2 regions of the Photobacterium sp. HL06 genome follow, and region 2 is predicted to be linked to the other one. Evidence: riboswitches for the same ligand, from Rfam matches in the RefSeq annotation. Region 2 holds a riboswitch; the other holds the start of a gene.
What was found. A riboswitch is a leader RNA that binds a small molecule or an ion and turns the genes downstream of it on or off. The one in region 2 is predicted to bind cyclic di-GMP.
Positions count from the first base shown of each region.

Region 1: it holds a riboswitch for cyclic di-GMP, as region 2 does, so the genes downstream of both, AC51G0_RS07960 (TfoX/Sxy family DNA transformation protein) here and AC51G0_RS05615 (lytic polysaccharide monooxygenase) in region 2, are expected to answer to the same signal.

Region 1 covers NZ_CM183914.1:1,673,914-1,678,101, forward strand. Annotated here, with positions in the region: gene AC51G0_RS07950 (carboxymuconolactone decarboxylase family protein) at 1-477, opposite strand, end outside; gene AC51G0_RS07955 (hypothetical protein) at 639-1,031, opposite strand; gene AC51G0_RS07960 (TfoX/Sxy family DNA transformation protein) at 1,298-1,888, opposite strand; cyclic di-GMP riboswitch class I at 2,016-2,120, opposite strand; gene purR (HTH-type transcriptional repressor PurR) at 2,316-3,323, opposite strand; gene AC51G0_RS07970 (heme ABC transporter ATP-binding protein) at 3,735-4,188, opposite strand, start outside.
Region 2 covers NZ_CM183914.1:1,140,307-1,144,494, forward strand. Annotated here, with positions in the region: gene AC51G0_RS05610 (bifunctional protein-serine/threonine kinase/phosphatase) at 1-1,372, shown strand, start outside; cyclic di-GMP riboswitch class I at 1,577-1,686, shown strand; gene AC51G0_RS05615 (lytic polysaccharide monooxygenase) at 1,760-3,268, shown strand; gene yiaY (L-threonine dehydrogenase) at 3,636-4,188, shown strand, end outside.

The sequences.
Region 1 (4,188 bases), 530 kb from region 2:
TAGGTTCTGGAATGAGATTAATGCTGTTAGCTCAACAATCGCATCATCGTCATACCACTGTTTTAGCTGTGCAATCATTGCTTCGTCTACGCGCTGACCAGTGATGGTAATCGCTTCTACATAGGCCAGTACGGCACGCTCTTGCTGATCAAAAAGCTCGCTGTGCTGCCAGTTGGCAAGGGCCTTGATTTTCTCCACGGAATCGCAGCGCTCGGCTAATTTCATTCCATTGGCATCGACACAAAACGCGCAGTCATTGAGCTGTGACACCCGGACGCAGACTAAGGATCGGACAACGGGTGTTACGGGGGAGGACTTGCGATCGAGGTAGCCGAAAAATCCAGCGACAAGCCAGAATAGGGTAGGACGTCGCCCCCAGAGCAATGCCGGGTTTAGCACGTTGCCATAATGGCGCTTTTGCAGCCAAAGAAGTGGCTTGATAAGAAAAGAATAATGTTGTTTGGCTGGAATACGCACATGAGCCCCTTAATGATGCCTGTCTGGCTGTAATTTATGCTACAGCGAGTATATCAATCTAATCGATGCAATGATCGGGTAAAATACTAGATTGGTATGAGACAGAGACCGAATAACGGGCAAGAAAATTTCAGGAAATCGAAAAAATTCTTTAAATTCTATTAGTTGAGCGAAATATGAACAGCTTGGGTTTTCTGTTGTTTGGCCATATCCGGAACATCCGGTTGCGATAGTAGTATATAGCCGGATGCAATGACAGGTAGCATTGCTAGGAGCATGGTTTTACCAATATGGTAGTTGCGATACCAGTACTTTCTTGAGCGGATTTTCAGTAATAACCCCCAGAAAAGCAATAATAGGTTGAAACCTGCCGTGAGGGTAAGTGCATCGTCAAGGGCTGCCACCGGAGCAAGTTGCCTATAAACCATAAACAAGATTGCAAAGGGGGGGATCAGGCTAATTATCACCAGAGCACGCATGAGCTTTGGCCACTTGCAAAACTTGTCTTTGAACATCTGGTCTGCTTGTCCAGGAAAAGGCTTGGAACAGTGCATGACAACCTCCTGTGTGAACGACAGCCTCATTCTACTAATGCCGATATTGAAGAAAAGGATATTGATGCATTTATGAACAGCTTTGTGAGAGGTATCAATATTTGACGTTCTATGACAAAAAATTGTCATAAGAGAGGGCATAAATTTACAACGAAACCAATATGCTCGTTCGGCAATGTGCTTAATTTCACTGGTCTTGGGTGTGTATTTGAGTGCAGATAATAAAAAGAGGTGCATAGCACCTCTTTTTTATCGATGTCTCTAACCTATGGCAACTCAGATAGGAGCTCTGAGCGGCGTTGCTGAGTAATGACCGACCAATGCTGGCCACTTACGGCACCTTCTAAGGCCCATAGCAACTCGATATTGACCGACTCCTGGTGAGACTGCTGTAACGCCTTGTAAGCATTCAGGGCACCGGCTTCAAAGAGCTCGTCAACCGTAGTAATACCTGCTTTTTTCAGCATACGTTCGTTGGCTAAACGGAGGTTTGGTAAGTCTTTAATACGACTTGGGCCTGATTTGCTTTTGGTTTCTTTATCTTGTTTGGCGGCAGTAAAGGAACGCTTAGCTTGGCAAAGAATTTTATCGGGTTCACTCCACCATTCTTCTGGAATAGCGTAGTGCTTAGTTACAACAGGAAAGCCGCGCTTTTTATACACATAAGGTGTAAGCCCTGCTTTTTTAAATTCTTTTTCATTTTCGGCATTTGCACGAAGGTGTAACTTGTCATTTACCACGAGTGCAAACATAGTTTCACCCGCGAAAATGCCAAAGCCACCAAACATTGAGCGAGACTTTACATTCTCGAAACAACTGAATAATCGTAATGATTCTTTAAGTACTGGTTTGTCCATGCTTCTTCTCGGTGAAATATTTCTTGGGTCACCTAACAACAGAGCGAGGATTTCAGATTAGCAAATTTCACAAAAAAGTTATGTCAGGATAATGTCAGGATTCATGACATGACTTTTTGCTAGATCCATCGGCGACCCCGCTACCATAAGAGACTTAGTTGTTGAAAAACTAACCACTTTTAGGCCGGAAGCTTTGCGTCCCACCCTTTCGGGAGGTTTGCCTTGTTCGTGACTTAATAAGCATATCCCATATAATATTTTTGAACTTGCTCCCACTTTTAAAAGTGTGATATTGCTTCAATAAATATGTCTATGTTTTTAGTGGCAAAAAATATATTTGCCTCAAAATCAATGCATCACAACCGTCATTTAAGACATAAAAAAACCGATAAGTAATATCGGTTTCTATGGGTTGCGACTTGGTTGATTAGGCGTTCAAGTCTTTGACTGACTTGCGAACAACCAGTTCTGGTGCCATCTCAAAAATACGGCGTTCATGTTCTTTATCTTTGACTCGTTCCATCAGGATCTCAATCGCCGTTTTGCCCAGGCGGCGCTTAGGCTGGTGAATCGTCGTCAGGGGCGGAGAGAAGTACGGTGCCAAGTCGATGTTGTCATAGCCAATAATTGAAATATCATCAGGAACGCGTATGCCTGCCTGCTCGAAAGTACTGATCAGCGCCATTGCCATAATATCGTTAAAGCAGAAAATTGCTGTCGGGCGCTCTTTCATTTCAATGAACTTATTGGCGGCGATAACCGCTGACTCACACTCGAAATCACCTTCAAGCAGCCAGTCTTCATTGACACTAAGCTGCGCTTCACCCATCGCTTTATAAAAGCCCTTCAGACGTTCTTGGCAGGTCGATTTGTCTGAGTGGCCTGACAGGCAACCAATTTTAGTGTGGCCGTGTTCGATAAAGTACTTGGTTGCAACGTAGCCGCCGAGCTCTGCATTATCCTGAATTTTATCCGTATGCGGGCTTTCCGGGCCCCAGTCCATGATCACCATTGGTAAGTCTTTCTTGCGCTCAAGGAGTTCAAGCAGCTTCTCGTCCAAGTCAGAACACATTACCAATAGGCCATCTACACGCTTTTCAGCGAGCATGCGTAGATAGTCACGTTGCTTATCTAGGTTACCTTCAGTATTGCATAGGATCAGGGTGTAGCCTTGGCCATAGCAATGCTCTTCAACCCCATGGACCACTTCGGCAAAGAATGGATTGGTAGACTTGGTTACCAGCATGCCGATGGTGCGGGTTGTGTTACATTTTAGGCTTCGCGCAACAGCACTTGGCGCGTAATTTAGTTCATCTACGGCCGCTAATACTTTTTTCTGTGTTGCTTCTGCAACAAAGCGTGTTTTGTTGATCACGTGAGAAACTGTTGTGGTTGATACACCAGCCATACGTGCAACATCTTTAATCGTTGCCATACTTATTCTTCTAATAATTTAAGATCAGAGGTCAGAGCCGACCATTTCATAATCACTTGTAATTGAAAGTACCAAACAGAGTAATTATCTGACTGTATCCAGATAATTGTTCTGTTTGGTACAGCGTACAAAAACGCCAAAAAGCCGCTTCAGTCACGAGCGGCCTTGTTCTCTCGTCTTTCCCGACGTTGCATTGTGTAATCGCTTGCGTTCACATTCTACTGAGTGTAGCGCACAGTGCAACGTTTCTGTATCCCAACCCTGTAATTCTTGATAGATATCAACAAACTCACCGCAATTTTACAACAATTTAGTGCATATGACGTGCAATCTGGTTCGATGATTTTGCTTTCTGGCAAGTAAAAAACCTCAGCTTTTGGGCTGAGGCTGTCCTGCTAAAATAGGATTAACTTATACTGCTTTTGATAACTCTGCAGACGAGATCGCAGGCATCACAACAGGATAGTTATCGGTTGGGTGCTCGCCGATGTGTACGGGCCAGCCATAGACTCGGCTGATCGTGTCTTTCTGTAATGCTTGTCGGGGGGGACCATCAGCCTGGATCTTACCTTCATTGATAATAACAAGGCGATCAGCATATTGAGCCGCTAGGTTCAGATCATGGATCACTACGATCACGGCAGCCCCCGATTGCGCAAGGCCTCGGGCGACTTGCAGAGTTCTATGCTGGTGGGCGAGATCGAGCGCCGAGGTCGGTTCGTCGAGCATCAGCATACACTGCTTGCCTGCCTGGCTTAACTGGGTAAGCACCCGTGCATAGTGCACCCGTTGCTTTTCACCGCCGGATAGGGAAGGGTAGAGCCGATTTTTGAGCGACAGCACATCAACAAGCTTCATTTTCTCA
Region 2 (4,188 bases):
TACCGCGCATTTGATCCATGTTGGCGATAGCCGTATTTACCGCTACCGACGTGGAAACCTTACTCAGCTCACTCAAGATCACAGCCGAAAGCAAGGGGGGAAAAGTCACTTTTTAACCCGTGCGCTGGGTATGGATAGCCGGCTTGATGTGGATTACAAGCAAGAGCCCGTTGAAGTAGACGATGTGTTGGTACTTACCACAGATGGCCTTCATGATTGGTTGACGAAGCAAGAATTAGAGGGGCTGTTGTCGAGAGCGGAACTGGCCGCGGAAGAACTGGCACATTTGATTGTCCAGTATGCCCAGAAAAATGGCAGCGATGATAATCTAACCTGCCTGCTGGTAAAAATTGATTCGCTTCCACAAGAGAACCTTCAGGAGACGAGTCGGGAATTAACCCAAAGGGTCATTCCCCCCGTATTGGCTGAAGGGAATACGATCGATCAATACGAGATCATCAGAGTGCTCCATAGCGGGACCCGGAGCCATGTCTATTTGGCCAGAAGCCATTTCGACCAAAAACGCTATGTGTTAAAAGCACCGTCGCCAAACTTTTCAGAAGATCTTGTTTATCTGCAAGGGTTTATTCGAGAAGGTTGGGTTGGCAGGCAGATCAGCCATTCTTCGATAATGAAAATACATCGTTATGCGGATTCATCTCCTTTCTTGTACCATGTTTGCGATTATGTGGAAGGAAAAACCCTCAGGCAGTGGATGATTGATAATCCTAGACCGAGCTTAGAAAAAGTCCGAGAAATTGCTTCTGAATTAATTAAACCAATTCGATTCTTTCAGCGAATGGGGATTGTGCACCGTGACTTAAAACCTGAGAACATAATATTAACCGAGAATGGGAAAGCTGTTTTTATCGACTTTGGTACTGCTCAGGTTGAAGGGTTTGATGAGATTGCCGGAGCTATAAAGGAAGACGTACCTGTTGGCGCAACAGATTATATTGCACCTGAATACCTGGCTGGTGAAAAAGCAACGGCTTATTCAGATTTGTTTTCGGTTGGGGTTATTGTTTATGAAATGCTGACAGGGGATATTCCGTACAAGGCTCAATGTTCACAGGTGTTTGATAGACAAAAGACTCGGCATTACGATTATATTTCAGCTATTCAGTTTAGACCTGACTTACCTGCCTGGCTGGATTTGGTATTAAAAAAAGTATGCCACCCTTCACCAAAGATCCGCTACCAGGTGATATCTGAGTTTATTCAGGATCTATCGACACCTAACCAAAAAATACTCAGTGAGTTGAAAGAATCGCCATTAATCCAACGTAATCCACTACGCTTTTGGAAGCTAATGGTTTTAGTATTAGTGGTTATTGTTAGTATTGAAACATACATTATTGCTCTTGGTTAGCCATTACCTATTGGTTGCGGGAATGAACTAATGGGTAATAATAGCTAAGCGGGTCATCTGATATTTCAATAAGTTGCCTGTGTGGTATCCTTTTGAGTTATAAAGGTGATTTTTCACTAATAAAAATTAAATAGTATTGGGACGATGATTCCATTATTTAATTACAGTTTTTGATAACTGAAACGTTATGCCTATAAATACCCTGTCAGCTAAAGGCAAAGGTTCTGAAAAGATCTGACGCAAAACTACCGGCCTAAAGAAATAGTGATCTCATCGGATGTGTTTGTTATTTATATGGCAGCGGAGTTACCTGGTAGGAATAAAAAGCAGTAGTAAGTTTGCCTCCAAATAGCTGGCTTCCCATACATTCAATTGGAAGCTAATAAAATGAAAAAAATAATGACTCTTTCCTTTGCAGCAAGCTCTGTGCTGGCTGCATTAATCCCAATTCACGCGAGTGCTCATGGCTGGGCTGACTTTCCAAAAGCGCGTCAGGTGATTTGCCAGGAAGATGGCGGTCACTGGGGAGCATCAGATGGTTCACAAATCCCAAACGAAGCCTGCCGGGCTTCATTTCAAGAATCAGGCACCTATCCTGTCGTTCAGGTCAATGAGTTTGCCACTTTGGTGAAAGACTACACCAATATGGATGCGGTAAAGGCGGCTGTTAAGGATGGCCTGATTTGTTCTGGTGGCGATGAGCGAAAAAGCGGTATGAGTGTTGCCTCTCAACATTGGCAGCGAACAGACATGCAGGCAGGTGAAACCTTTACCTTGAAGTACCGCGCGACGGCACCTCATAATCCGAGCCATTGGCAAATATACCTGACTAAACCGGGCTATAACGCGGCACATAGCCGCTTGGATTGGGATGATCTTGAGTTGATCCAGGAATTTGGCAACATAGAAAAGATCAATGTTGATGGTGGTAACTACTATTACATGGATGTCACTTTGCCAGCTGGCCGGGCAGGTGAGGCGACACTCGTTACCCGGTGGCAGCGTGATGATCCTGCCGGCGAAGGCTTCTATAACTGTAGTGACATTAAGTTTGACGGTGATGCTCCATTGCCAGAGTGGTCACCTCTTGGGGCATTTGTTAAACCGGGTGTGACTGCTGAGGAGGGTGATAACATCTGGTTCCGTATTTTCTCTGCGCAGGGCAACCAAGAGCTCGTGTCTGAAAAGCTGTTGGTTACAGCAGCCAACCAAGATGTCAATGCCTGGTCTTATGAGCTGGCACAACAAGTGAATCAAAAGCACAGTGCGATAGTACAGGTTGGTATTGAACAAGCTTCTGGTGAGATCGTATATGCCCCAAGTGATCTGTATGCCAACAAGGTGTTTGTGGCCAACGCCAATTATAGCTATGCGCTAGATGTGCGTGATGGCGATGTGATTGAGCCAGAGCCAATTGTTGTGGGAGGGCTGAAATCTGAGTATACCCAGAATAGTGAAGGCTTGGCTGTTATCGAAGCAGAAGTTCATTCTGAAGGGCGTTACCGGATCGACATGAAGCTGGTTGATAGTGCGGGCGAACAGGCTGCCTATGGCAGTGGTGTTGTTGATAATAGCCAAATTGCGGTGACAATGTTCTCACCTTATACCGGTGATTTTACAGTTGAAATCTATGCGGCAGAGCAAGATGCTCAGCCTAAATTGATTGAATCGAAATCTATCACTATCAAAGAGCAATCCGGCTCTGGTGATTACGACTATGTTTATCCCGATGGTATTGGCCAGTATGTACCAGGCGAGACAATCGTTCTAGGCCGAGATGGCAATACTTACCAGTGCCGTCCTTACCCTGAAGGTGGCTGGTGCAATATCAACTCAGCGATCCACTACGAACCAGGATTTGGTTCGGCATGGCAAGATGCCTGGATCCTTCAATAAGACTGATTGATATATGAAACACTAATGAAAGCGCTGACATTGTTCGGCGCTTTTTTTTGTGCGTTGCTTCCCATTTTTTCACCCCAATATATGACGATATGAAAGATAATGTTTCTGTCAATAAACAATAAGGCAGTATTTTATAGAGAAAAGGTGATCAAATTCAAAAAATACAACGTGAATGTGTTAGTGCGTTTCATAACTTGTCCGAGATCAAATTGTTGCACATTTTGACAGTGTTAGATATTAGCACCTAGCCCAAACGGGGTATTCAAGATACTCATTACAGGTAACGGGTTAACCCATTGCAAATTGGGTAGTCTAGCCGGTTAAAGTAATTAGTATTTGATAATTATGGAGAATCAACATGAGTAGTGCATTTTTTATCCCAACAGTAAACCTAATGGGTGCAGGCTGCCTAACTGAAGCGGCAGATGCGGTAAAAGCACAAGGCTTTAAAAAAGCGCTGATCGTTACTGATAAAATCCTAAGCCAAATCGGTATGGTGAAGCAGGTAGCCGATCTACTTGCTGAGCGTGACGTTGAATCTGTTGTTTTCGATGGTACACAACCAAACCCTACAATCGGTAACGTTGAAGCGGGCCTTGAACTGCTAAAAGCTAACGAGTGTGACTTTGTTATCTCTCTAGGTGGCGGTTCACCACACGACTGTGCAAAAGGTATCGCACTTGTTGCCGCTAACGGCGGTAAGATTGGTGACTACGAAGGTGTTGACCAGTCTGCTAAGCCTCAGTTGCCACTAATTGCAATTAACACAACGGCAGGTACTGCTTCTGAAATGACCCGTTTCTGCATCATTACTGATGAAGCGCGTCACATCAAGATGGCGATTGTTGATAAGAACACAACACCACTAATGTCTGTTAACGACCCTAAGCTAATGCTTGCTAAGCCTGCAT